DNA from 3 places in the Variovorax sp. J31P207 genome. Region 1 is predicted to be linked to each of the others. Evidence: predicted binding sites of a transcription regulator. Region 1 holds the regulator's gene; each other region holds the start of a gene.

Region 1 (2,264 bases):
TCGGCGCTGTCGCTGTCCGGCGGCGAGCGCCGCCGGGTCGAGATCGCCCGCGCCCTGGCGACACAGCCGCGCTTCATCCTGCTGGACGAACCCTTCGCCGGCATCGACCCGATCGCGGTGATCGAGATCCAGCGGATCATCAGTTTCCTGAAGGAGCGCGGCATCGGCGTGCTCATCACCGACCACAACGTGCGTGAAACGCTGGGCATCTGCGATCACGCGTTCATCATCAGCGACGGGCATGTGCTGGCACAAGGCACGCCTTCGGAGATCGTCGACAACGCCGAGGTACGACGCGTGTACCTGGGCGAGCACTTCCGGATGTAGGAGCCCAATCTCGATGAAGCAGGGGCTTTCGCTTCGCGTCTCCCAGCACCTGGCGCTCACGCCGCAGCTGCAGCAGTCGATCCGGCTTCTGCAGCTCTCCACGCTCGAGTTGAGCCAGGAGGTTGAGCAGATGCTCGACGACAACCCGTTCCTCGAACGCACGGCCGAGGAAGCCGCGCGCGAGGAATTCGGCCTCGATACCGCCGATGCGCCGGTGCGCGACGAAGATCGCCAGGCCGAATTCAGCGGCGACGGCGATGGCGACTTCACGCCCGGCCCCTCGGCGCCCGCCGCCGAGGTCGCGGTGGCCGCCGACGTTGCCGAGCCCGCCACCCTGGACGCGGTCGACGGCGAGCCCGACTGGGAGGGCGACGGCACGGTCGACATGGCGCCCGACGACAGCGAGTGGGGCAGCGATGCGCCCGCGCGCACCAACAACCTGGGCGACGACGAGCGCACCGATGCCACCGAGCTGGCGCGCAGCCAGGAGTCGCTGCAGTCCTTCCTGCACCGCCAGGCGCTGGGCCTGCGGCTCAGCGAGACCGACCGCGCGGCGCTGCGCTTCCTGATCGAATCGCTCAACGACGACGGCTACCTCGAGGATTCGCTGCCGGCGCTGGCCTCGGGCCTGGCCGGCGACGACAACGACCAGTTCGACGACCTGGTGCATCACTTCCAGGTCGCGCTCGGCCTGCTGCAGAGCCTGGAGCCGGCCGGTGTCGGCGCGCGCAACCTGGGCGAGTGCCTGACGATCCAGCTGCGCGCCCTGGCGCAGCCCGACGAGGACGCCGACGAGGCGCAGGTGCGCATGACCGCGATCGCGATCTGCAAGCAGCCGATGGAGCTGCTCGCGCGGCGCGACTTCAAGCGGCTGGCGACGCTCACGCGCAGCAACGAGGAAGAGGTCCGCGCGGCGCTGCAGCTGATCGCCCGGCTCGAGCCCAAGCCGGGCCGCCGCTTCGTCGACGTCGAGCGCAACGTGGTGATACCCGACGTGATCGTGACGCGCATCGGCAACGGCACCCACACCAGGTTCCGCGTCATGCTCAACCCCGAGGTCATGCCGCGGCTGCGGGTGCACGACATCTACGCCGGCGCGCTCAAGCAGCACAAGGGCGAGGGCAGCCAGGCGCTGTCGCAGCGGCTGCAGGAGGCGCGCTGGTTCATCAAGAACATCCAGCAGCGCTTCGACACCATCCTGCGGGTGTCGAACGCGATCGTCGAACGGCAGAAGAGCTTCTTCGTGCACGGCGAGCTCGCGATGCGGCCGCTGGTGCTGCGCGAGATCGCCGACGAACTCGGGCTGCACGAATCCACCATCAGCCGCGTGACCACCGCCAAGTACATGGCGACGCCCTACGGCACGGTCGAGCTCAAGTACTTCTTCGGCTCGGCGCTCGGCACCGAGACCGGGGGCAACGCCTCCAGCACCGCGGTGCGGGCGCTGATCAAGCAGTTCGTGAGCGCCGAAGACCTGAAGAAGCCGCTGTCCGACAGCCAGATCTCCGAGATGCTCAAGGAGCAGGGGATCGAATGCGCGCGCCGCACGGTGGCGAAGTACCGCGAGGCCCTGCGCATCGCGCCGGCCAATCTGCGCAAGGCCCTCTAGCGATGCTTCACGGCCCGGGCCTGCTGGCGCGCTGGTGGCGGCTCGGCCTGGCCCTGGCGGCGACGACGCTGCTGGCCAGCGGCTGCGCGATGCTGCCGGCCGACTTCGAGCGCCAGCCCTCGAGCGCGATCGCGGCCTCCGCCGAGACCACGCTGGGCCGGATCGCCAAGGCCTCCTCGCCCGACCCGGAGCTGAGTGGTTTCCGGCTCATGCCCGGCGGCGATTTCGCGCTCGACACCCGCTTGCAGCTCGCACGCCGCGCCGAGCGCACGCTCGACGTCCAGTACTACCAGATCGAGAACGACGAGACCGGCCGCTACTTCCTGCG
Region 2 (2,264 bases), on a different contig from region 1:
AGCAGGCCGACGACCGAGACCTGCTGGAACAGGAGCAATGTGAGCGGCGTCAACGCCAGCGTCACGACCCACTGTTCGCGCAGCATGCGCAGCAGGCGGGCACCGATGCCCGAGGGCGCGTCGCCGGCCGCCGCGCCGTCGGCCGCGAACAGCACGCCGACGGCGACGAAACTGAGCCAGAAACCGGCCTGCATCAGGGCCCAGGGGTCGGCCGCGACCACCACCGCGCAGGCCAGCAGCCAGACGAAGGGCCAGGGCCAGCGCCGGCCCGCGAGACGCAGGACCCCGATGGCCGCGAGCATCAGCACCGTGCGCTGCGAAGGCACGCCCCAGCCGCTGAACACCGCGTAGAGGGTGGCGAGCAGCACGCCGCCGACCAGGGCGGCATGCGGCGCCGGCCAGCGCAGCATCAGGCCCGCACTGCGGCGCCACAGGGCGCCGACGCCCAACGTGGCGAGCCAGGCGAACATCGTGATGTGGAGCCCCGAGATCGACACCAGGTGGGCCACGCCAGTGGCGCGGAAGACATCCCAGTCGCTGCGCTCGATGGCGTTCTGGTCGCCGGTGACCAGCGCCGCGATCACGCCGGCATGGCGTGGCTCGTCGACCTGCTCGAAGATGGCGTCGCGCACCGCCTCGCGCAGGCGCTCCACGGGATGGCGCCAGGTCGATGCCAGCCGTTCGGGCTGCGGATCGCGGACGCCGTTGCGGACCTGGCCGCCGGCCCGCTCGCCCCGCTCCCACATCCACAGCTCGCGATCGAAGCCGTGGGGGTTCAGGCTGCCGTGCGGTGCCCTGAGCCGGACCGCCAGGCGCCAGCGCTCGCCCGCGCGGACCGACGCGGCCGGGGCCGCCGACGGTGCCGCGTCGGTTTCGGACCGGCCCCACAGGCCACCGCCCTGCGCGTACCAGGCGAGCGAAATCCGCGCCGGCACGCGCGGCGCTTCTTCGCCGTCCATCGATCCGGCGACCCAGCGCGCCGACGCCACCTCGAAGGTGAACCGCGTCACGCCCGCGCCATGCTGGGGCATGCCCGCGACCCGCCCCTCGACCCACAGGTCGCGACCCTCGACCGCCGCAGGCAGGGCACCAGCCGCGTACGCCACCGCGCGCCAGCCCGCCAGGCCGCCCCCCGCCATCGCACCGACCCACAGGGCCATCGACAGTTGCAGCCCGGCCGGCAGCCATCGGCTCTGCCCGCGCAGCGCGAACCATCCGGCCACCCCGACGCCGAGCAGCCCGGCATAGACAGCGCCATGCCACAACGCGCCCTGCTGCAGCTGCAGCGCAGCGCCCAGCACCGACCCCGCCATCGCGGCGAAGGCGGCCAGGGCGTGCCGCTCCCGGCCGGCCCTCAAGATCCGACTCCAGACTTCATGTGCAATTCACTCCCTGCGCACTTCTTTGGCGCGCAAATTGCTTTCTGTGTCGGCTAGTATGCGTCTCACTCCGAGGCACCCTCGACGCACCGAGAAACAATGTCCATCCACGCCGCACTCCACCACGTCACCCACTACAAGTACGACCGTCCGGTGCAACTCGGCCCCCAGGTGGTCCGGCTGCGCCCGGCGCCGCATTGCCGCAGCAACGTCATCTCGTATTCGCTGCAGGTCGAGCCCGCCGAGCATTTCGTCAACTGGCAGCAGGACCCGTTCGCGAACTACCAGGCGCGGCTGGTGTTTCCCGAGAAGACGCGCGAGTTCAAGGTCACGGTCGACCTCGTGGTCGAGATGGCGGTCTACAACCCCTTCGACTTCTTCCTCGAGCCGCAGGCCGAGAACTTCCCTTTCAAGTACACCGAGTCGCAGGCCCAGGAACTCGCGCCCTACCTGGTGGCCGACGAGGCGACACCGCTGGTCAAGGCCTACCTCGAGAAAATCGACCGCAAGGAACAGCGCACCATCGACTTCCTGGTCGGCCTGAACCAGCAGGTGCAGCAGGACGTCAACTACCTGATCCGCATGGAGCCCGGCGTGCAGACGCCGGAAGAAACGCTCGCCAACGCCTCGGGCTCCTGCCGCGACTCGGGCTGGCTGCTGGTGCAGCTGCTGCGCCACTGCGGGCTGGCCGCGCGCTTCGTGTCGGGCTACCTGATCCAGCTCACGCCCGACGTCAAGGCGCTCGACGGCCCGAGCGGCACCGAAGTCGACTTCACCGACCTGCACGCCTGGTGCGAGGTCTACCTGCCGGGCGCCGGCTGGGTCGGGCTGGACGCCACCTCCGGTCTGCTGGCCGGCGAAGGCCACATCCCCCTGGCCTGCACG
Region 3 (2,264 bases), on a different contig from region 1:
ACGGATAGGAGACCGCGCCGTCGGCGTAGAACTTCATGTAGTTGGGGTCGTCCCAGTTCTTGCCGAGGCCGTTGGTGTAGCGCCCCAGGATGCGCTGGTTGATCGCGTCCACGCTGGTGTTGACGTAGCTCTTGTCGGCGATGGTCTCGGCCATCTTGTTCTTGTTCTGCAGGCCGGCGTCGATCCACTTGCCGGCTTCGAGGATCGCGGCGGTCACGGCGCGCGCGGTGTTCGGATACTTCTTCACGAAATCGCCGGTGGTGCCGAGCACCTTCTCCGGGTGGTCCTTCCAGATGTCCTGGGTGGTGATCGCGGTGATGCCGATGCCGTCCATGATCGCGCGCTGGCCCCAGGGCTCGCCGACGCAGTAGCCGTCCATGTTGCCGACCCGCATGTTGGCCACCATCTGCGGCGGCGGCACGGTGATGACCTTGGCGTCCTTCAGCGGGTTGATGCCGTTGGCCGCCATCCAGTAGTACAGCCACATCGCGTGGGTGCCGGTGGGGAAGGTCTGGGCGAAGGTGTATTCGGCCTTGTCGCCGGCCATCAGCTTGGCCAGGGAGGCACCGTCGACCGCACCCTTGTCGGCCAGCTTCTTCGACAGCGTGATGGCCTGGCCGTTGTTGTTGAGCGTCATCAGCACGGCCATGTCCTTCTTCGGCCCGCCGATGCCCAGGTGCACGCCGTAGACCAGGCCGTACAGCACGTGGGCGAAGTCCAGTTCGCCGTTCACCAGCTTGTCGCGCACGCCGGCCCAGCTGGCCTCCTTGCTCGGCACGATCTTGACGCCGTACTTCTTGTCGATGCCCAGCACCGAGGCCATCACGACGCTGGCGCAGTCGGTCAGCGGGATGAAGCCGATCTTGACTTCCTCCTTCTCGGGCTTGTCGGAGCCCTGGGCCCAGACGGCGGCGCGCAGTGCGGGGTCGAGCCCGACCACGCCCGCGGCGGCGGCCTGCAGCACTCGGCGGCGACTCAGTGTGGGTTTCAGCGCATCGGTCATGGGTCGTACTCCGGGAAGTAAAAAAAGCGGTTCGGAAAAACGAAAAGGCGCCCTCACCACGCACGGGCCGCTCGAAAACGAGCCCCTGCGGGATAAGGACGCCTTTGTCCGGTTCGGTGGGCCGCACCCGCCGTTGGATGCCGCCTGCCTGAAGACCTTCGTCGGTCTATGGACTGGGAGACAGCAAGCGGCGTGCCAATTTCTGATTGCTATGAAAAGAGGAGCATTGAATACCCGCCAATGCTTGCCGTGGCGCGGATTCCGCAAGAAGCCTGCCGTCGCGAAGTGCTTGTGCAGTGCACCATTGCGGGCCGGCGATGCACTCAAGGCGCCTTGTCGACGGGCAGGTACTCGGCCATCGCGAGCACCGATTCGGCGACCTCGACCAGGCGCCGGCCCTGGTTCATGGCGGTCTGGCGCAGCATCTTGTGGGCTTCCTCCTCGCGGATGCGGCGGTGCGCCATCAGGAGTCCCTTGGCGCGCTCGACCAGCTTGCGCTCGTTGAGGGCGGCGCGCACAGTGTCCAGCTCGTCGCCCATCGCCTGCAGCCGGCGTGACTGCTCCTGCACCATGTCGAGGATCGAGCGCTCGAGCTGCCGGCCGTAGGGCGCGCCGCCGGCCGGTGCATCCGGCGTTGCCGGCGCGTCGAGAAAGAAATCCGCCAAATCCGCCGTTTCCGCGCCGCTTTCGCCCTGCAGGCTGGCCAGCAGCGCCTCGTGGGCCTGCAACTCGCTGCGCGCCTGGGTGGTTTTGTGCAGGCAGAGCCGGCGCAGGTCGGCCGCCAGCCGCTCCTCGACCGCCTGCATGGCGTCGATGCGGCGGGTGCAGCAGTCGAACCAGGCCTGGCTCAGCTCGCTGTCAAGCGCCACGCCGGCCGGCGCCGCGCAGGCGATGCGGCGCAGCCGCTCCAGTTCGGCCAGCTGCGCGGCCGCCTGCACCGAGCCCCAGACCTCGGCCAAGCCGGGCGCGGCGAAGTCGGCGAACAGCGCGAAGCAATGCTCCTGCGAAGCGATCAGGTGCAGCCATTGCTGCTGGCGGGCGCCGTCGTTGCGGCCCGAGGCGAAGGCGGCGGCGCCGCAGGCCCGCTCCTGGCCCGCGAACTCCTTGCCCTGCATGAAGTTGAACAGCGCGACCAGGAGGCGCGAGATCTCCGGGTCGGTCGCGCCGTCGGCGGCCTCGAACACGACCGCGATCAGGCCGGCGATCAGCTTGCCGAAGGCGGCGGTCGACTGCGCGGCATCGATGTCCAGCGCGCCGATCC

What was found. Region 1 encodes sigma-54, which starts transcription at its own class of promoters, with help from an activator protein. Its sites were predicted from a motif close to TGGCANGNAANCTGCTTT; they were not measured.
Region 2: the regulator sigma-54 is predicted to act here: its motif matches at 1,406-1,423, upstream of QTI68_RS22750 (transglutaminase family protein).
Region 3: the regulator sigma-54 is predicted to act here: its motif matches at 1,184-1,201, upstream of QTI68_RS27030 (CmpA/NrtA family ABC transporter substrate-binding protein).

The regions. Positions count from the first base shown of each region.
Region 1 covers NZ_JASZYN010000001.1:1,004,593-1,006,856, forward strand. Annotated here, with positions in the region: gene lptB (LPS export ABC transporter ATP-binding protein) at 1-327, shown strand, start outside; gene QTI68_RS04735 (RNA polymerase factor sigma-54) at 341-1,936, shown strand; gene QTI68_RS04740 (phospholipase D family protein) at 1,939-2,264, shown strand, end outside.
Region 2 covers NZ_JASZYN010000006.1:448,779-451,042, forward strand. Annotated here, with positions in the region: gene QTI68_RS22745 (DNA internalization-related competence protein ComEC/Rec2) at 1-1,313, opposite strand, end outside; gene QTI68_RS22750 (transglutaminase family protein) at 1,479-2,264, shown strand, end outside.
Region 3 covers NZ_JASZYN010000009.1:3,211-5,474, reverse strand. Annotated here, with positions in the region: gene QTI68_RS27030 (CmpA/NrtA family ABC transporter substrate-binding protein) at 1-1,003, opposite strand, end outside; gene QTI68_RS27025 (nitrate regulatory protein) at 1,327-2,264, opposite strand, start outside.